Regions from separate parts of the Nonomuraea mangrovi genome, predicted to be linked through region 1. Evidence: riboswitches for the same ligand, from Rfam matches in the RefSeq annotation. Region 1 holds a riboswitch; each other region holds the start of a gene.

Region 1 (6,858 bases):
CGGGGCTTCCGGAGGGAGCAGGAGGGCCGTGCTCTGAAAGATCGCCGGGGTCGGAGGGCGGGGTCAGAGGGTGGTCGGGGAGGACGCCTCGGCGTAGCGGCGGCGGGGGATGCGGCCCGCCTGGCGGGCCAGCCGTCCCGCCTGCACCGCGGCGCGCATCGCCGATGCCATCAGCTCGGGCCGCTGCGCCCGGGTGACCGCCGTCGCCAGCAGCACGGCGTCGCAGCCGAGCTCCATCGCCAGCGCCGCGTCGCTCGCCGTGCCGATGCCCGCGTCGAGGATCACCGGCACCGAGGCGGCCTCCACGATCAGCTCGATGTTGTGCGGGTTGCGGATGCCGAGCCCCGAGCCGATCGGCGCGCCCAGCGGCATCACCGCCGCGCACCCGGCCTGCTCCAGCCGCCGCGCCAGCGCCGGGTCGTCCCCGATGTACGGCAGGACCACGAACCCGTCGGCCACCAGCCGCTCGGCCGCGTCGAACGTCTCGATCGGATCGGGCAGCAGCGTCCGCTCGTCGTTGATGACCTCGAGCTTGACCCAGTTCGTGCCCAGCGCCTCGCGGGCCAGCCGCGCCGTCAGCACCGCCTCACCCGCCGTGAAGCACCCCGCGGTGTTCGGCAGGACCTTGATCTGGCGCGAGCGCAGCACGTCGAGGACCGAGCCCCTGGCGCCGGGGTCGAGGCGGCGCATGGCGACGGTGGTCAGCTCGGTGCCGGAGGCGACCAGCGCCTGGTCGAGCACCTCGAGGGAGGGCGCGCCTCCGGTGCCCATGATGAGCCTGGAGGAGAACTTCTCTCCGGCGATGATCAGCTCATCCACCCTGCACCGCCGTGAGGATCTCGATCCTGTCGCGGTCGGCCAGCGCCGTGGTCGCCCACGTACCCCTGGTGACCACCTCGTCGTTGACCGCCACGGCCACGCCCGTGGTCTGGGACGTCAGCCGCTGGACGGCCTGGGCCACGGTGGTGCCGTCGGGCACGTCGTGCGCGGCCCCGTTGATCGTCACGTGCATCAGATACTTCCTTGTCCGGCTGTCTGGAACCGCTGCGGCGAGCACAGGGCGGCCAGGTCGCCCTCCTCGCCCTGGAGGAGCGCGGTGGTGAGAGGGGACAGCAGCACGCCGCCCCTGTGGTGTCCGGTGGCCAGGGTGAGGCCGGGGCCGTACGGGCCGATGAGCGGCAGGTTGTCGGGGGTGCACGGCCGCAGGCCCGCCTCGATGTCGGCCACCTGCAGCTCGGTGACGCCGGGGACCAGTTCCCTCGCGTCGCGCAGCAGCTCGTACAGGCCGCCGGCCGTCACCCGGGTGTCGAAGCCGAGCTCTTCCTGGGTGGCGCCGACGACCAGCTCGCCGTCACCGCGCGGCACCAGGTAGACGGGCGAGCCGTGGACCATGCCGCGCACGCATCTGCCCAGCAGAGGGGAGGGCGAGCGCAGGCGCATGATCTGGCCCTTGACAGGGCGCACGGGCAGGCCGGCCAGGCCGCCGCTCCACGCGCCCGCCGCCAGCACGACCCGGTCGCCGAGCACGACGTCGCCGGCGCCCGTCTTCTCGTCAGGGGCCAGCCGTACGCCCACCACGGCCGTGCCGTCGCGGACCAGCTCTGTCACGCGCCGCCGTTCCACAGGGACGCCGGACCGCTCCAGGGCGGCCAGCAGGGCCGCGGTGACGCGCCTGGGGTCCACCCACGCGTCGCCCTCGGCGAGCACGCCACCTCTGACCGACGGCGCCAGCATCGGCTCCAGGCGGCGGCACTCGCGCCCCGTCAGCCGCCGCACCGGCAGCCCGAGCTTGTCCATGAACGCCGCCAGCTCCTCGAGCGCCGCCATGTCGTCGGAGCCGAAGGCGAGGTCCATGGTGCCCTGCGTGCGGTAGTCGAGGGCGAGCCCGCTGTCGGCCTCCAGTTCGGCGGCGAAGGCGGGCCAGCGTTCGAGGGCCGCCAGCCCCAGCCTGAGCAGCGGCTCCTCGGTGTAGGACACCTCGCTGACCGGGGCCAGCATGCCGGCGGCCGCGTGAGAGGCGCCCGAGGCCGGGGCCGGGTCGATCACCGTGACCCGGGCGCCCGAGCGGGCCAGACGCCAGGCGACGGACAGGCCCACCACGCCGCCGCCCACGATCAGATCCATCTCGCTCCCTTCGCCGGCATGATCCGGATCAGGTGTCTTGCGGTCGAAGGCCCTTCGAAGCCTTCCTCTCAGCCCGGTACGGCCGGACTCCCGCGCGTCTTCTCCGAACAAGCCTACTCATGGCCCGGACCCTGGTCGCCGGCGGTGGATTGGTTAAGGTCATGAGCGTGAATCATGTCGTGGTTGTGGGCGCGGGACTGGCAGGCATACGCAGCGTCGAGGCCCTCAGGTCTCGCGGATTCAGCGGCAGGATCACGCTGATCGGGGAGGAGCGGCACCGGCCCTACGACCGTCCGCCCCTGTCGAAGGCCGTGCTGCTCGGCACCGCCGACTCCAGCTTCGTCGACTCCGATCTCGACGCCATGGACGTGGAGCACAGGCCGGGGGTGTCGGCCAAGGGGCTGCGCGACGGCGTGGTGGAGACGACCGAGGGCGAGATCTCCTACGACGGCCTGGTCATCGCCACAGGAGCCGAGCCGATCAGGCTCCACGGCGAGGGCCGCCAGCACGTGCTGCGCACCCTCGACGACGCCCTGACCCTGCGCGCCCTGCTGGTCGAGAACGCCAAGGTCACGATCATCGGGGCGAGCTGGATCGGCGCCGAGGTGGCCACGGCCGCGCGCAGGGCGGGCTGCGAGATCACGGTCCTGGAGGCGGGTCCCACGCCGCTCTCGCACGTGGTCGGCCGCGAGGTGGGCGCCGACACCATCCCCTGGTACGAGGGGATGGACCTACGGCTCGACACCATGGTCGCCTCCGTCGACGAGGGAGGGGTGTCGCTGGTCAACGGCGGTTTCATCGAGGCCGACGTGGTGGTGGCGGGCATCGGCGTCCGCCCGGCGGTCGAGTGGCTCGCGGGCTCCGACATCGACCTGCACAACGGGGTCGTCACCGACGAGCACCTGAGGACCTCCCTGCCGAACGTCGTCGCCGTCGGCGACTGCGCCGCGTGGTGGTCGCGCCGCTTCCACACCAGACTGCGGGTGGAGCACTGGGACACCGCGCTCAACGCCCCCGAGGTCGCCGTGGCGACGCTGCTGGGCGACGACGCCGTGTACGATCCGGTCCCGTACTTCTGGTCGGAGCAGTTCGGCCACATGGTGCAGTACGCGGGCCACCACGCGGGCGCGCGCCTGCTGCGCCGTGGCGATCCCACGGCGGCCAAGTGGTCGGTCTGCTGGTTGACAGACGAAGACAGGCTCGCGGGGGTGCTGACGGTCAACAAGCCCCGCGACCTCGTCCAGGGCCGGAGGATCATCGAGTCAGGGCAGCGCATGGACCCCCTCAGACTGGAAGATCCCGAGGTCGCGATACGTGACTGTGTAGTTTGAAGATGGATGCGATGTGGTAGTGGTGGATTCGTGACGCTTTCTGTTGCGCAGATAGACCGGGAAACGGACCAGCTCGTGGGTGAGTGGCTGACGCTCCCCGAAGTGGCCGACCGCCTCGACCTCACGATCGGGCGGGCCAAGCAGCTCCTGAAGGACCACAAGCTCCTCGGCGTACGGCGGGGCTCCGGCGGCCCTCAGGTCCCAGCGGTGTTCCTCGACGGCAAGGACGTGGTGAAGGGCCTGTCCGGCACGCTCATGCTCCTGCTGGACGCGGGTTACGACGACGTCGAGGCGATGCGCTGGCTGTTCACTCCCGACGAGTCCCTGCCCGGCTCGCCCATCGACGCGATCAAGGCCGGTCGCCACACCGAGGTCAAGCGGCGTGCCCAGGCGCTCGGTTTCTGAGGCCAGGCTCTACCTCTGCACCGACGGCAGGAGGGAGCGCGGCGACCTGGCCGACTTCCTCGACGCGGTGCTGAGCAACGGGGTCGACATCGTCCAGCTCAGGGAGAAGGGCCTGGAGGCGCGCGAGGAGCTCGCGCTGCTCGAGGTCTTCCGCGACGCGTGCGACCGCCACGGCAAGCTCATGGCGGTCAACGACAGGGCGGACCTCGCCTTCGCGGCCAGGCCCGACATCCTCCACCTCGGCCAGGACGACCTGCCGGTGACCGTCGCGCGGGAGATTCTCGGCGACGACATCCTCATCGGCAGGTCCACCCATGCGGCGGGGGAGGCCTCCGCCGCCGCCGTCGAGGAGGGCGTCGACTACTACTGCTGCGGTCCGATCTGGCCCACCCCGACGAAACCGGGACGGCCGGCGCCCGGCCCCGACCTGCTCAGGTACGCGGCGACGCTCGGTGACCGTCCATGGTTCGGCATCGGCGGCATCGACCTCGACAACCTGGACGAGGTCAGGTCCTACGGCGTGAGCCGCGTCGTGGTCGTCAGGGCGATCACCGAGGCCGACGACCCGGGGGCGGCCGCCGCCGAGTTCGCCAAGCGGCTGGCGTCGTAGCGGGGCCGCTCAGGTCTTGCGCGTGGTGGCGGCCACCGCCAGCTCGGCCAGCGCCGCACGGGCCTCGGCGGTGATCGGCGCGTCGTCGAGCGAGGTCAGTGCCTCCTCCAGGTACGTGCCGATCATCTCCTCGCACGCCTTGAGCGCGCCGCTGCCCTCGATGATGCCGCGCAGCTCGGCCACCCCCTCCGCGTCGAGGTCGGGGTCGCCGAGCAGCCTGCGGACGGTCGCGGCGTCCTCGGGGGTCGCCGAGGCCAGGGTGCGGGCGATGAGCATGGTGCGCTTGCCCTCGCGCAGGTCGTCACCGGCGGGCTTGCCGGTCTCGACGGGGTCGCCGAACACGCCGAGGATGTCGTCGCGCAGCTGGAAGGCGATGCCGACGCGGTTGCCGTACTCCACGCACAGCTCGTCGATCCACGGCGCGTTCCCGCCCGCGGCCAGCGTGAGGCCGAGCCTGAGGGGCTGCTCCACCGAGTACTTGCCGCTCTTGTAGAGCGCCACCCGCAAGGCCGACTCGAAGGTGTTCTCGCCGTGCGCCTGCTCCAGCAGGTCGAGGTACTGCCCGCACATCAGCTCGGTGCGCATGTGGTCGTGGTAGGGCTGGGTGGCGTTCAGGTGGGGCAGCCCGCATGAGCGCCACATCTCGCCCGACCAGATCAGCAGCAGGTTGCCCAGCAGGATCGCCGCGCCCTCGCCGAACTGCTCGGCCGAGCCGTACCAGTCGCTCTTCTCGTGCAGGCGCTGGAAGCGGCGGTGCGCCGAGGGCATGCCCCTGCGCAGGTCGCTCTTGTCCATCACGTCGTCGTGCACCAGGGCGCTGGCCTGCAGCAGCTCCAGCGAGGCCGCCGCGACGAAGATGCCCGGCTCGTCGGAGCCGCCCGCCGCGCGCCATCCCCAGTAGCAGAACGCGGGACGCAGCCGCTTGCCGCCCGCGAGCAGTTCCCTGGCCGCGTTGAGCAAGGGGACGAGGTCCGGGCCGTTGACGATGGGGCGTTGCCGGTCGAGGAACTCCCCGAGGGACCGATCAACCTCGGTGCGGAGGGTGTCCATGCTCATGCCATGAGAGTAACGGGCTGTAGCCAACGTTTCGATCTCCCGCTCCCGTCATATGGACGTGGCGACGGCGCCCGCATCCGTACCGGTAGCCTTGGATTATGGCTCTGGGTCGACCCTCCGTCCTTCCCGATCGCGTCCCCACGGTCCGCGATCTCCTCGCCTCTGGCGGCCGTTCCTTCTCCTTCGAGTTCTTCCCGCCGAAGAACGAGGAGGGCGAGCGCCAGCTCTGGCGGTCCATCAGGGAGCTGGAGGCGCTGCGGCCGACGTTCGTGTCCGTGACCTACGGCGCGGGCGGCTCCACCAGGGACCGCACGGTCGACATCGTGGAGCGGCTGGCCCATGAGACCACGCTCACCCCTGTGGCGCACTTCACCGCGGTCAACCACTCCATCCGTGAGCTCCGCCACCTCGTCGGGCGCTTCGCCGACGCGGGGGTGCGCAACATCCTGGCCGTCAGGGGCGACCCGCCCGGCGACCCCAACGGCGAGTGGATCCAGCACCCCGAAGGCGTGCTCTACGCCGAGGAGCTGGTCAAGCTGATCCGCCAGGCGGGTGACTTCTGCGTCGGCGTCGCGGCCTTCCCGTACAAGCATCCGCGCTCGCCGTCCATCGAGAGCGACACCGCGCACTTCGTCAGGAAGTGCGCGGCGGGCGCCGACTACGCGATCACCCAGATGTTCTTCCAGGCCGACGACTACCTCAGGCTCAGGGACAGGGTGGCCGCGAGCGGCTGCGACACCCCGATCATCCCGTGCATCATGCCCGTCACGAAGATGAGCACGATCGCCAGGTCGGAGCAGCTGTCGGGCGCGCCGTTCCCGCCGGATGTCGCCGCCCGCTTCGAGGCCGTGGCCGACGACCCCGCCGCGGTCAGGCGGCTGGGCATCGACCACGGGGCAGAGTTGTGCCAGCGGCTGCTCGACGAGGGCGCGCCCGGCATCCACTTCATCACCTTCAACAGGTCGAGCGCGACGCGTGAGGTCTTCCAGCTGATCCAGCCCGCCGCCCTGTCCGCCTGACCGGGCCTGCCGCAGGGCCCGGCTCCCCGTAGCCGGTCAGGGGAGGGGCAGGGGCGTGCCCGCGATGGCGTAGTGCTCGTGGCCCCCGGGGAAGACGAACCGGGTGAGCAGGTCGGTGAAGCCGAGCGCCCGGTAGAGATGCCTGGCGGCGGTCGGCTGGTCGTGCGTCGACAGGACGGCCGAGCGCTCGGGCCGCCCCTCGCACAGGGCGTGGACGAGCGCCCTGCCGATGCCCTTGCCCTGGTAGTCGGGGTGGACGTGGATCTCGGCCAGTTCCAGCGAGTCGCCGAGCCACGCGTCGGCCACCGCGACG
Region 2 (6,858 bases), on a different contig from region 1:
CTTGTCCTTGATGACGCGCAGCGGCAGGTAGTGGTCGCGCTGCTCGGTGAGGATGAAGCGCAGCTGCTCCACGTGCATGTAGGTGAACTTGCGAAACCCGGAGGGGCTGCGCTCTGGCTCGATCAGCCCCTCGCTCTCGAGGAAACGGATCTTGGAGATGGTGACATCGGGGAAGTCGCCCTGCAGCAGGGCGAGCACCTCCCCGATGCTCATGTGCGACCGCGCCGCCTGGGAGCTCATGCGCCCCGCGTGAGGAAGACGAGGCGGAACTTGCCGATCTGCACCTCGTCGCCGCTGTGGAGGGGAACCTCCTCGATGCGCTCCCTGTTGACGTAGGTGCCGTTGAGGCTGCCGACGTCGCGGACGGTGAAGGCGCCACCGGGATGCCGGTAGAACTCCACGTGCCGCCGCGAGACCGTGATGTCGTCGAGGAAGATGTCGCTCTCGGGGTGCCTGCCCGTCGTCGTCAGGTCACGGTCGAGGCGGAAGCGGCTGCCCGCGTTGGGGCCGCGTGTCACGACGAGCAGCGCCGCGCCGGGCGGGAGTTGCTCGACGGCGGCCCGCTCGGCAAGGAGGGCGTCGGCCGTCTCCGCCTCATACGCCTCGATTCCCGCGACGGAGATCGTCGAGGTGGTGTCTCCCGAGACCTCATGTCTGGTCAGCGGCGACCCACACCGGGAGCAGAAACGGGCATCCTCGGGGTTGGCATGACCGCACTGCGTACAGTAGACGTACGGCATCTATCGGCTCGGCCTCCTACCGCGAGAACGCGGCGACGGTTGATCAGGACGCCCCACGCCTCTCGCTCGTTCACGATTGCGAATGCCGCAACTTACGCTGATCACTGGCAAAGGTCAAGGCGGGACGCCGCACGGCGGTTCGGACGGTGACAAAGTTACCGCCGAGCCGCCCCCAAGGTCCATGCCGCCGCGCCACTTGTGTTGTCACGTTCCTGCGGCCTGCTCCACGACGCGCGCCCATCTGTCAAGGAATGCCTCTGCTGTGTCGAAATCGTGCGCTTCGGCCCACAGGTCGGTGGCGGGTTCTGAGGCGGCGGGCAGGATGAGAGCCCAGCGCCCGTCGTCCCCGACGACCCGCACGCCGTCGGTGGTGTCGACGCGGAAGCCCTCGGCGGCCTCGATCACCGAGCGCATCACCGCCCCCTTGGTGGCCCACGGCGTCGGGACCGTCCGCTTGAGCAGCTTGGCCTCCGGGATCCGCGCGTCGATCTGGCTGAGCGTCAGACGGGTGCGGGCCACGAGGCCGAGCAGGCGCAGGAAGGCGGCCAGGCCGTCCACCGTGGGCCCGAACTCCGGCACGATGAAGCCGCCCCTGCCGTCACCCGCGAAGATCATGTACGGCTTGGCGGCCGCGGAGGTGAGCGCGTCGAGCGAGGTGGAGGTCCACTCGACCTGGACGCCGTGGAAGCGGCACACCTGCTCGGCCACCCTGGTCGTGGTCACCGGTAGCGCCACCCTGCCGCGGCGGCGTTCGGCGGCGACCAGGTCGAGCACCACCAGCAGCGCCCGCTCCTCGCTGATGAGCTGGCCCATCTCGTCGACCAGGGCGATGCGCTCGCCGACGGGGTCGAAGCGGACGCCGAAGGAGGCGCGTGAGGAGCCGACGAGTTCGGAAAGGCGCTGCAGGTCGCGGCGGCGCTCGGCGAGCGTCTCGGTGGGCGAGGCGGAGTCGAGTCTGGCGTTGACGGTCAGCACCTCGACGCCGAGACGGCCGAGCAGGGTGGGCAGCACCACCGAGGCGGTGCCGCCCGCGCAGTCCACGACGACCTTCATGTCGTTGACGCCCGTCATGTCGACGCAGCGCAGCAGCTCCTGCGCGTAGTCCTCGACCGCTCTGGCGGGGAAGCTCAGCTCGGCGATCTCGCCGGGGAAGGCTCTGCGGAACTCCTGGCGGGAGAAGACGCGTTCCAGCTTGCGCTGTGCGGTGGGGCTGAGATCGGCGCCGTGGGAGTCCATGAAGACGATGTCGACGCTCTGCGGGTCGCCGGAGGTGGTGCGCAGCGCGATGCCGCCGCTGGCGGGCCTGCGGGAGGTGTGGAAGCGGGCCACGGGCAGCGGCATGGCCTCCAGGTCGAGCACGTCGATGGCGCCCGCGGTCAGCGCGCTGATCACGGCGCGTTTGAGCGCCCTCGCCGCGCGGGAGGAGTCGCGCGAGGTGATGACCTGGTCGCCCTTCTTCAGGGTGGTGGCGTAGGCGCTGGCCAGCCGTACGCAGAGCTCGGGGGTGATCTCGACGTTGACCAGGCCGCTGACGCCGCGGGGGCCGAACAGGCTGCGCTGGCCGCGCGACTCCCAGATGACGCTGGTGTTGACGACCGCGCCCGCCTCGACGGTCTTGAAGGGGTAGACCTTGACGCCGCTGGAGACGTACGCCTCGGCCTCGATGACGCACTCGTCACCGACGACGGCGTTCTCCTCGATACGGGCGCCGGTCATCAGGTCGGTGTTCTTGCCGATGACGCAGCCGCGCAGGTGGGCGCCCGGACCGATGTAGACGTTGTCGTGGACCACGGCGCGGTGCAGGAAGGCGCCCTCGCGCACGACGGCGTTGCTGCCGAGCACGGTGTACTCGCGCAGCTCGGCGCCCGCCTCGATCTTGACGTAGTCGCCGATGAGCAGCGGGCCCTTGAGCACGGCCTCGGGGTCCACCTCGGCGCCCTCGCCCACCCAGACGCCCGGCGACATCTCGAAGCCGCCGACGTCGAGCTTGACCCGCCCTGACAGCGCGTCCGCCTGGGCCTTCAGGTAGCTCTCGTGGGTGCCGACGTCCTCCCAGTAGCAGTCGGAGACGTAGCCGTAGATGGGCGCGCCGCGTTCGAGCAGGCGGGGAAAGACGTCAGAGGACCAGTCGACGGCCTCTCCCGCGGGGACGTCGTCGAGGACTTCGGGCTCCATGACGTAGATGCCGGTGTTCACCGTGTCGGAGAAGACCTGGCCCCAGGTGGGCTTTTCGAGGAAACGCTGCACCCTGCCCTGATCGTCGACGATGATGATCCCGAACTCGAGCGGGTTGGGGACGCGCGTCAGACCGATAGTGACGAGGGCCGAATTCTCCCGATGAAACCGGATCATGTCCGATAAATCGATATCGGTCAGAGCGTCGCCAGAAATGACGAGGAAGCGGTCGTCGCGGAGTTTGTCGGCGGCGTTCTTGACGCTGCCCGCCGTACCGAGGGGAAGGTCTTCCGTGGCGTAGTGCAGGCGCATGCCCAGTTCGTCGCCGTCGCCGAAGTAGCTGCGCACCAGCGCGGCAAGGAACTGGACCGTGACCACGGTCTCGGTCAGGCCGTGTTTCCGCAGCAACCGGAGCACGTGTTCCATGATCGGGCGGTTGACCACAGGAAGCAGGGGTTTGGGCTGGTTCGCGGTCATCGGCCGCAACCTCGTGCCCTCCCCGCCTGCCATGACGACCGCCTTCACCCGATCACTCCTTCGTCGCAGTTTGCCCGGGTTCGCGCAGCTCCCCCTTGGCAGCGGTGACGAGCTGGCGCACCTGTACCACATACAACACGCCTGCCCACCAGTACAGACCCGTTCCCCAAATGGCGAACGCCCATCCGATAATCCTCGCAATATCGGCATACCAGGAGCCGGTGTGCGAGGCCAGGAAGAGCAGCGGGAAGGCGTACATCAGATTGGCCATGGCCGCTTTGCCAAGAAAATGCACAGGCAGTGCCTTGTAGCCGTATTTGCGGAGCACGGGGAAGAAACATCCGACGAAGATTTCCCGTGCCAGGATGATCGCGACCAGCCACCACGGGATCACCTCCCTGAGCACCAGGCCGAGGAGGGTGGCGAAGACATAGAGCTTGTCGGCGGCCGGGTCGATGAGGCGGCCCAGCCTGCTGGTCTGGTTCCAGGCGCGGGCGATCTTGCCGTCGAGCCAGTCGGTGAACCCCGCCACCATGAGCAGCCCGATCGCCCAGCCGTCCGCCTTGGGTCCGAGAACCAGCCAAAGGAACACGGGCACACCGAGGAGACGCAGGAAGCTCAGCAGGTTAGGAACCGTCCAGATCCGGTCCTCCGCTGACGAAGGGGCGGAAGTTTCGCTCACGCTTGCGACCCTACTGCGTCGCCGACCAGCGCACGCTGCCGCGCCGTGGCCCGATGGATCCGCTCGCGGACCGCCGCGGCATTTCGGGCATCCGAAGAAGCCGGGGGTTGCGCGGCCCCCCGGTGATCGGGTTACGGTTGCGCCGACCAACGCGGGAGCCCGGTGTGACCGGGCTGAGAGGACGGCTACAGCCGCCGACCGCCAGAACCTGCTCCGGGTAATGCCGGCGAAGGGAGTTTGCGCGATGAGTGGCGCGCGCTTTTCCAAGATCTACCAGGGCGATCTCAGGGTCCCGGCACGCCGGATCGAGCTGAGCGACGGCGGATCCTTCACCGTCTACGACACCTCCGGCCCCTACACCGACCCCAGCGTGGAGACCGACGTCACCCGCGGCCTGCGCCCCCTTCGCGAACAGTGGATCCTCGACCGCGGCGACGTCGCCAGGTACGGCGGCCGCCACGTCAAGCCCATCGACGACGGCTACCGCGACCAGGCGGCCTGGAAGCGGGCGGGCGCGAACCTGTTCGCCGGCGAGCGCCGCGACCCCCTCAGGGCCGCGGGCGCGCCCGTCACCCAGCTCGCCTACGCCCGCAGGGGCGTGGTGACCAGGGAGATGGAGTTCGTCGCCGTCAGGGAGGGCGTGGACCCCGAATTCGTCCGCGCGGAGGTGGCCGCGGGCAGGGCGATCATCCCCGCCAACGTCAACCACCCCGAGACCGAGCCGATGATCATCGGCAGGAACTTCCTCGTCAAGATCAATGCCAACATCGGCAACTCCGCCATCACCTCCTCCGTCGAGGAGGAGGTGGAGAAGATGACCTGGGCCATCCGCTGGGGCGCCGACACCGTCATGGACCTGTCGACGGGCCGCGACATCCACACCACCCGCGAGTGGATCATCCGCAACTCGCCCGTCCCGATCGGCACCGTCCCCCTCTACCAGGCCCTGGAGAAGGTCAACGGGGTCGCCGCGCACCTGTCGTGGGAGGTCTACCGCGACACGCTCATCGAGCAGTGCGAGCAGGGCGTCGACTACGTCACCGTCCACGCGGGGGTGCGGCTGGCGTACGTGCCGCTCACCGTCGGCCGCAAGACGGGCATCGTCTCCCGCGGCGGCTCGATCATGGCGGCATGGTGCCTGGCACACCACCGCGAGAGCTTCCTGTACGAGCACTTCGAGGAGATGTGCGACATCCTCGCCTCCTACGACGTCGCCTTCTCGCTGGGCGACGGGCTGCGGCCGGGCTCGATCGCCGACGCCAACGACGAGGCGCAGTTCGCCGAGCTGCGCACGCTGGGCGAGCTCACCACGATCGCTCACGCGCACGACGTGCAGGTCATGATCGAGGGTCCGGGCCACGTGCCGATGCACAAGATCAAGGAGAACGTGGAGCTGCAGCGCGAGCTCTGCGACGACGCCCCCTTCTACACCCTCGGTCCCCTGGTCACCGACATCGCGCCCGGCTACGACCACATCACCTCGGGCATCGGCGCGGCCATGATCGGCTGGTACGGCACGGCGATGCTCTGCTATGTCACCCCGAAGGAGCACCTCGGCCTGCCCGACAAGGACGACGTCAAGACCGGCGTCATCACCTACAAGATCGCCGCGCACGCCGCGGACCTGGCCAAGGGGCACCCGGGGGCGCAGGCGTGGGACGACGCGCTGTCGGATGCGCGGTTCGAGTTCCGGTGGGAGGACCAGTTCGACCTTTCACTGGACCCTGACACCGCACGGGCCTTCCACGACGAGACGCTGCCCGCGACCCCGGCCAAGACGGCGCACTTCTGCTCGATGTGCGGGCCGAAGTTCTGCTCGATGCGGATCTCCCACGACCTGCGGGCGCAGGCGGGGATGCGGGAGAAGGCGGAGGAGTTCGTGCGCGGCGGCGGCGAGATCTACCTGCCGCTTCCCGAGCGGCGCTGAGGCCCGACCTGCCGCGGAACGCCCGCGCCGCCTGCCGCAGGGGCCGGGCGGCGCGGGCCGGCCGTCGTCGCGGTCCCGGGACCGGGAGGCCGGGACCGCGAGACCGGGACCGCGAGACCGGGGTACGCCTGAGGTCAGCGCTTCACGGGCGCGCTCGCGTCGAGCAGCAGATTCTTGGCGTCGGTGGCCGTGAACCTGCCGGTGGTCCCGCACACGGCGCCCACGGTGTGCGCGGCCCAGGCCTGCGTGCCCGCCTCGGTCCCCGGGTGCCAGGTCGTGTTGATGCCGGACGAGGCCTGCCTGCCGCCCTCCTCGGTGCTGAGCGACAGCGTCGCCATGCCGATGACGCCGCCGTCATGCCCCCACAGCTTCCCGCAGGGCGTGTCGTAGGCGATGAGGCCGAGGCCGTAGTCGAAGGTGACGGGGACCCCCGGCCCCGGCGTGATCGGACCCGTCCTCCGCATCTCCGCGAGCTGGTCCTGGCCGATCAACCCGCCGGTGAGCAGCGCGCGGAAGAAGCGGTTGAGATCCTCCATCGTCGAGACCATCGCGCCCGCCGTGCCGCCCCACGACATGTTGAACGTGCTGAAGTCCCTGAGCGGGAAGGAGCCGAAGAAGGACGTGTACGCCTTCGCGTGCGGGCGGGGCAGCTCCGGCGTGTTCGGGAAGAACGTGTGCGACAGTCCCGCCCGCTGGATCACGTGGCGGGTGATGTAGCGCTCGGCGGACATCCCCGTGACCTTGTCGAGCAGCAGGCCGAGCACGATGTAGTTGGTGTTGGAGTAGCTGCCCGGCGAGTCGCCCGGCTCCCCCGACGGGCCGACGCCGAGGCCGAGGCGGATGAGCTCCTCGTCGCT
Region 3 (6,858 bases), on a different contig from region 1:
CGAGGCGGCCCCGGACCTCTCCAGGGCGACGGCCCTGTTCGCCGAGGGCATGCGCCACGAACTGGCCTTCTGGGACGTCCCCTGAGCGCCGCCCTTCGTTGATCAACCGTTTGGTTGCCCGCCAGGGGAGGGCGCGCCTTAATCTGGACGCATGCCGGAACTTCCCGAAGTGGAGTCGCTCGCCGAGTTCCTGCGCGAGCGGGCGGTCGGCCGCACGGTCCTGGCCGTCGACGTGGTCGCCTTCCAGGCGCTCAAGACCTTCGATCCGCCCGTCACCGCGCTCGGCGGGCTGACGGTGACCGGCGTGGCGAGGCACGGCAAGTTCCTCGACCTCGACTGCGACGGTCTCCACCTGGTCACGCACCTGTCCAGGGCCGGCTGGCTGCGCTGGCGCGAGGATCTGTCAGGCGCCAAGCCCGTCCGTCCTGGCAAGGGCCCGCTCGCCGCCCGGGTACGGCTGGCGCCCGGCGACGACGGCGCGGCGCCAGGCTTCGAGCTGACCGAGGCCGGCACGCAGAAACGCCTGGCCGTCTACGTGGTCAAGGACCCGATGGAGGTGCCCGGCATCGCCTCGCTGGGGCCCGACCCGCTCGTGCCCGAGTTCACCGTGCAGGCGTTGAAGCGGATCGTGGGCGGTAACCGTACCCAGATCAAGGGCCTGCTGAGAGACCAGAAGATCATCGCGGGCATCGGCAACGCCTACTCCGACGAGGTGCTGCACGCGGCGCGGATGTCACCCTTCAAGATCGCCGCGACGCTGACGGACGCGCAGATCGCCGACCTGCACGAGGCGATCGTCACCACGTTGAGAGACGCGATGGAGCGGGCCCACGGGCTGGCCGCCAAGGACCTCAAGGCGGAGAAGAAGTCGGGGCTGCGCGTCCACAACAGGGCGGGGCAGGCGTGCGACGTGTGCGGCGACACGATCCGCGAGGTGTCCTTCGCGGACTCGTCCCTGCAGTACTGCCCGACGTGTCAGACCGAGGGCAAGATCCTCGCGGACCGGCGCATGTCGAAGCTGCTCAAGTAGGCGCCCGTCAGGCGACGAACGGGGGCCGGCCGGTCTCGCTCACCAGGGGCCTGCCCGCCATCTCCCACGACTGCATGCCGCCGCCGATGTTGACCGCCTCGCGGCCGATGTGGTTGAGCCACGCGGCGGCGTGCGCGGAACGGCCGCCGACCCTGCACACGACGTAGACGGGGCCGGAGGGCAGCTCGTCGACACGGGCCTGGAGCTCGCCGAGCGGGATGTGGGTGGCGTCCGGGGCGTGGCCCGCCGCCCACTCGTCGTTCTCGCGGACGTCGAGCAGGAAGGCACCGGCGGGCATGTCGGTCACGTTGATCTCGGGAACGGTCATACCTCCATTCTCGCGGACCCGCCGCACCACGACCTCCCGTGGAGGACGAGACTCCCGGAAGGGCGGCCACGTGCGAATCCGGGTCGTCCGCGTTGGCCTTTCCCGGTGGGGGGCTCTCTTACGTGTCCTGAGCGTTGGTTCTCAGGCGGACCCCGGGAGCAGTGTGAAGGGAATCACCCATGATCGGGGCGGTCAGCCTCAAACCGGTGCAAGATCTGGGGATGAACGCATTACTCCGGGCCGCGCTCGCGGGGGCCGTGATCGGGCTGCTGGAGAGCATCTTGTGGTCCCACGGGCCGGAAGACGACGGCACCGGCGCCATGTTGATGCTCTTCGTGCCCTTCCCCTTGGGATTGCTGCTGTGCAGGCTGGCCGTCTTGCCGCTTTGGGGCGTGGTCGCGGGCGTGGCACCGTTCATCATCATGCTGCTCTTCGGCGCCTGCCTTGAGCGGCTGACCATGCCTGAGATCATGGACTTCGGTATCGTCCAGGGAACGCTGATCTTCATGGGCATCGGGGCTAGCGGCTATGTCGCGGCGACCGCGCTGGTCATGCCGGGGAGGAAGGTGCTTAGCCTCTCCACGACCGGCGCCGTGCTCGTCCTGTACTGCGCGGTGGCCGTCCTCCAAGGCAGCATCGACGAGGCGGCCAGAGCCGTCAGGATCGATCGCTCTGGTCTGCCGCTGGTTGCGGTCGACGGCTACCGGCCGGCCTGGGTCGACGAATGGGGACTCCCCTCAACGCTGAGGCTCACCTATCAGCACGAGGGAGATGGCTCAAACGTCGAGGTATTCGTCAGGAAGGCGAAGGCTGCGACGCCCAAGGCAGCTTGCGCCCAACCCGACCCGGAGTCGGACGGGCGCCCGGGCGCGTGCCGTCGTGTCTCCCGGGACGTGTGGGCCCGCACTGACGGCGCTCGTGCGATCGTCGTGACCAGGCGCGGAATCGCGTTGGTGCGGCTCGTCAGCGACAGTGCCGGCGAGGCCGCATTGGTCTCCCTGGTGCCGACGCTTCGTTCGATCACCACCAGCGAGTTGTCCGGGGTTCCAGGTTCCGCGATGTGAGGCGTCGACCTTGCTGCGCAGCCTCGGCTTCTTGATCGGTCGCCGCTTCACGGCCAAGTCTTCAGGCGTCCTACAGTGCGCCCAACGATCGCTGCTTAGAGGCACATGCATGCGTTGCGTGCGCAGCTCCTGATGACGCGGCAGGAGAGGTATCCCCCTCCTGTTCAGTGGGGCATTCGTACGGTTGGAAAGTACAGCCACAGCCGTGCATGGTTGTTCTTTGATGGACGTCCACGGACGCCGGTCCAAGACATGGCGCGTCGAGACGCAGGGGTGGTTGAACGCGGACAAATGGTGCATCATTGGGGCGCGAGCTGGGCAGACCCCGGCCGCACTCACAAGTCCAAACCGCGGGAGCTCGGGGCAACCGGGCTGAGAGGGCAACTGCCGTTGCCGACCGCATGAACCTGTCCGGGTAATGCCGGCGTAGGGAGCGTGTGATGACGCACGTCGTCGATCCGAAGCATGCCGAAGTACCGCTGACCCTCGACGAGGCCCCGCCGAGAACGCTGGGCGTCCTCGACCAGGGCGCCTTCTGGGCCAACCTCGGGGTCAGCCTCCTCGGCTTCTCCTTCGCCCTCTTCCTCATCAATCCGCTGCTCGACGACAACCCGCTGACCATGACCGCCGCGGTCACCGCCACCGTCGTCGGCAGCCTCGTCGGAACCGCCATGGTCGGTCTGGCCGCCATCCCCGGCGTCCAGACGGGGAAACCGGCGATGGTGCTGCTCAGAGGCCTGTTCGGGGCCAGGCTGTCCTACGTCCCGACCGTGCTCAACATCATCCAGATGCTCGGATGGGGCGCGTTCGAGCTGTGGGTCATCTCCATGGGCGCCCAGGCGATCTTCGGTGACGCCGTGCCGTACGCGGTCTGGGTGGTCGTCGCGGGTGCGATCACCACGGGACTGACGATCTACCCGCTCGGCGCGATCAGGCTGATCAGGCGGGTCGTCACGGTCGGGGTGATCATCTCGACCGTCTGGTTCGCGGTGACGCTCCTGCAGAGCGCCCCCGTGCAGACCGGCGGCAGCTGGGACGCCTTCGCTCCCGCCGTCGACTTCGTCATCGCGCTGTCGGTCTCCTGGGTGCCGCTGGCCGCCGACTTCGCCAGGCACTCGCGCAGCAGCTCGGCCGCCTTCACCGGTGTGGTGAGCGGCTACACGATCGCGCAGGTCGCGTGCCTGGCCATCGGCGTCTACGCGGTCGCGATCGCCGGGCACGACGCCGTGCTCAACGACCCGACCGCGGTCTTCGGCCCGTTCGTCGCCGCACCCCTGGGCGCGCTGTTCTTCGGCGTCCTGGTGCTGCGCGAGACCGACCAGTCGTTCGCGAACGTCTACTCCGTGGCCATGTCGCTGCAGAACCTCATGCCCCGCGTCGACCGGCGCCTGTTCTCGGTGGCGATCGGCGTGCTGACCATCGGCGTGGCGCTCCTCGTCGACGTCAACTCCTACAGCGCCTTCCTCAGCATCATCGGCGCCGTGTTCGTGCCGATGCTCGGCGTGCTCGTGGTCGACTACTTCGTGCTCGGCACCGCCAGGACCTGGGACACCAGCGAGAACGCCCCTTCCCGCTGGCTCATGATCATCCCGTGGGCGCTCGGGTTCTGCGCGTGGTGGCTGCTGGCAGCGCCGTCCACGATCCCGTGGTGGGCGGCGATCTGGGACGGCGCCCGCGCGGCGCTCGGCTTCACCCGCCAGCCGTGGATGAGCGCGGCCGTGGGAGCCTTCCTGGTCGCGGGCCTGGTCACCCTGGCCATCGGCCGGGTACGGCGGCGCTAGCCCTCGACGCGCAGCAGGCGTTCGAGCGCGGTGGCGCCTCCGGGGTAGCCGTCGCGATCGGCGACCCGGTGGCAGGGCACGATCACGCACACCGGGTTGCCGTTGAGCGCGCTGCCCACCGCGTGGAGCGCCTGCGGCCGTCCGATGCGGGCCGCCAGCTCGCGCGTGGTGGTGCCGGTGCCGTACGGCACGGCCATCGTCATCTGCAGGAGGGTACGCGCGAACGGTGTGGCCAGCTGTAGGTCGACGGGGGCGGTGAAGGCGCGCAGGCGCCTGGAGAAGTAGGCGTCGAGCTCGCGCCGCACCGGGTCGAGGCGGCGCGGGTCGGGGCCCACGAGGCCGCCGACCGCCCGAGAGACCCGCTCGAAGACCGCGTGCTCGTCGTCGAAGCTGCAGGCGACGACGCCCTTGCCCGTCACCGCGAGCACGAGCGTCCCCACCGCGCCGTCGTAGGTTCCGATGGCGACATCCGGCGGTCGCTCGGCGCGGTAGGTGGGTGAGGTGATCCTCACCAGGGCATCGAGCTCGCCAGCCGACATAACCCGCAGCGTATCGGACGGATCAGGCCACGGAGCGACCGCGCCACCGGCACTATGGAAAGGTGGGTGACGAGGAGATCACCGCAGCCGTACTCTCCAGCGCCCCCAACGCGGTCGTCGTGCTCGACAGGGACCAGGCCGTGCTGGTCTGGAATCCTGCGGCGGAGCGGTTGTTCGGGTGGAGCCATGAGGAGATGGTCGGGCGGCGCGCGCCGCTCGTCCCCGCTGAGCTGACCGCCGAGCACAACGCGGTGCTCGAGAGGGTTCGCACGGGCGGCCAGGTCTCGCTGCGCACCAAGCGCTTCCGCAGGGACGGCACGCTCCTCGACGTGCGGGTCGACACCAGCGCCCTGCTCCAGGGCAACGCCGTCGTCGGCTACGTGCACGTCCACCACCCGACGGAGGACGACGTCGCCGCGCGCGACAGGGTGGCGCGCAGGGCCAGGCTGGTGCGCAGGCTCACCGACGTGGTCGGTGACATCAACGCCGAGCTGGAGCTGCCCGCCGTACTCGATCGCATCGCCGCCAGCCTCACCGAGCTGACCGGAGCCGACGCGGGCGGCTTCGTGCTCATCGAGAAGGAGCGGCTGCGGCTGGTCAGCGCCCACCAGATGCCGGAGACGCTCAGGGACGCCACCGCCGACCTGCGCAGCAGCCTCGTGGGCAAGCTGATGCGCACGGGCAAGACGGTGATGCTGGAGTCGACGGGCCTCGACGATCTCATATGGGCCGCATTACCAGGACTGCACACGATCGCGCTCGGCCTGGCCGCCGTGGGCGGGCGCCCCTATGGAGCGCTCTACGCCCTGTTCGCCGACCGAAAACCGGGGCACGTCGAGCTGGAACTGCTGGAGCTGCTGGCGGGTCACGCGGGCATCGCGGTCGGCAACGCCATGGCCTACCAGGAGGTGCTGCGCCAGCGGGCGCACGAGCGGGCGGTCTTCGACGCCAGCGCCGACGGCATCGCGGTGCTGGACGAGGACGGGCGGGTGATCCAGTGGAACCCCGCCGCTGGGGAGCTCACCGGAGTCGCCGCCGACGAGATGATCGGCAGGCCGCCGCCGTTCCCGCTGCCCGCGCCGGGTGAGAAGCTCACCTTCCAGCTCGAGAGCGGGCGCTGGCTCGACGTCGTCAGCGCGAAGATCGAGGAGACCGGCGAGATGGTGATCGACTTCCGCGACATCACCGCCGCCAAGGAGCTGGAGGAGGCCAAGGACCTATTCCTGGCCACGACCAGCCACGAACTGCGCACGCCGATCACGATCGTGCGGGGGTTCGCCAGCACGCTCGACTCCCGGTGGGACAAGCTGACCGACCCCGAGCGGCGCTCCGCCGTCCACACCATCGCCGAGCGGGCCAGATCGCTCGGCCAGCTCATGGACCACCTGCTGCTCGGTGCCCGTGCCGGAGCCGAGGAGCTCAAGGTCCGCATCGAGACCTTCAGCCTCGCCGAGCGCATCCACGCCGCCACGCTCGGCCTGCCGGTGCTGTCCGACACGCACAGGGTCGAGGTGGTCATCCCCGAGGACCTGCCCGACGTCAGGGGCGACGCGCTGGCGACCGACATCGTGCTCGGCCAGCTCCTGGAGAACGCCTTCAAGTACTCCCCGGACGGGGGGCTGATCAGCGTCGCGGCGTGGGCCGAGGACGAGCGCGTGGTCGTGGTCGTCGACGACGAGGGCGTCGGAATCGCCCCCGCCGACCGCGACCGGATCTTCGAGAGATTCGTCCAGGCCGAGAGCGGCGACCGCCGCAGATTCGGCGGTGTGGGGCTCGGTCTCTACATCGTGCGGAGCCTCGCGAGGGCGCAAGGCGGCGAGGTCACGGCCCATCCGCGCCCCGCAGGAGGGACCCGAATGCGGCTGGTTCTTACTATCTCGCCCGACACACCGAGGCAGTAACGAGCCGGTCACGGATGAGCTGATCTATCGTCCAATGTGTACAAGCTGTGATCGAGACACGGTTTCTGGGACCGGGTAACGGGGCATTTCGGTCGTACCGGGGGCGTTCCTCTGGGGGGATCTGGGAGCGGGGAGGTGGGTGTGTCGAGCGTCGTGATGTTGCCGTACGCACTGTCCAGCGTCGCCGTCGCACGCCAGCGTCTCTGCACTGACCT

What was found. A riboswitch is a leader RNA that binds a small molecule or an ion and turns the genes downstream of it on or off. The one in region 1 is predicted to bind thiamine pyrophosphate.
Region 2: it holds a riboswitch for thiamine pyrophosphate, as region 1 does, so the genes downstream of both, thiC (phosphomethylpyrimidine synthase ThiC) here and thiO (glycine oxidase ThiO) in region 1, are expected to answer to the same signal.
Region 3: it holds a riboswitch for thiamine pyrophosphate, as region 1 does, so the genes downstream of both, ACFSKW_RS14390 (purine-cytosine permease family protein) here and thiO (glycine oxidase ThiO) in region 1, are expected to answer to the same signal.

What each region holds. Positions count from the first base shown of each region.
Region 1 is NZ_JBHUFV010000061.1:434,775-441,632, reverse strand. Features, by position in the region: gene ACFSKW_RS41015 (thiazole synthase) at 64-819, opposite strand; gene thiS (sulfur carrier protein ThiS) at 812-1,012, opposite strand; gene thiO (glycine oxidase ThiO) at 1,012-2,124, opposite strand; TPP riboswitch at 2,113-2,228, opposite strand; gene ACFSKW_RS41000 (NAD(P)/FAD-dependent oxidoreductase) at 2,286-3,455, shown strand; gene ACFSKW_RS40995 (Rv2175c family DNA-binding protein) at 3,486-3,860, shown strand; gene thiE (thiamine phosphate synthase) at 3,838-4,470, shown strand; gene ACFSKW_RS40985 (polyprenyl synthetase family protein) at 4,480-5,526, opposite strand; gene metF (methylenetetrahydrofolate reductase [NAD(P)H]) at 5,625-6,545, shown strand; gene ACFSKW_RS40975 (GNAT family N-acetyltransferase) at 6,582-6,858, opposite strand, start outside.
Region 2 is NZ_JBHUFV010000003.1:383,493-390,350, forward strand. Features, by position in the region: gene ftsR (transcriptional regulator FtsR) at 1-213, opposite strand, end outside; gene ACFSKW_RS01990 (FHA domain-containing protein) at 237-740, opposite strand; gene ACFSKW_RS01995 (sugar phosphate nucleotidyltransferase) at 945-3,440, opposite strand; gene ACFSKW_RS02000 (CDP-alcohol phosphatidyltransferase family protein) at 3,445-4,074, opposite strand; TPP riboswitch at 4,216-4,326, shown strand; gene thiC (phosphomethylpyrimidine synthase ThiC) at 4,319-6,001, shown strand; gene ACFSKW_RS02010 (serine hydrolase domain-containing protein) at 6,136-6,858, opposite strand, start outside.
Region 3 is NZ_JBHUFV010000022.1:33,437-40,294, reverse strand. Features, by position in the region: gene ACFSKW_RS14410 (TenA family protein) at 1-85, shown strand, start outside; gene ACFSKW_RS14405 (Fpg/Nei family DNA glycosylase) at 152-1,030, shown strand; gene ACFSKW_RS14400 (rhodanese-like domain-containing protein) at 1,038-1,358, opposite strand; gene ACFSKW_RS14395 (hypothetical protein) at 1,538-2,422, shown strand; TPP riboswitch at 2,763-2,873, shown strand; gene ACFSKW_RS14390 (purine-cytosine permease family protein) at 2,863-4,203, shown strand; gene ACFSKW_RS14385 (methylated-DNA--[protein]-cysteine S-methyltransferase) at 4,200-4,742, opposite strand; gene ACFSKW_RS14380 (PAS domain S-box protein) at 4,805-6,643, shown strand; gene ACFSKW_RS14375 (ATP-binding protein) at 6,785-6,858, shown strand, end outside.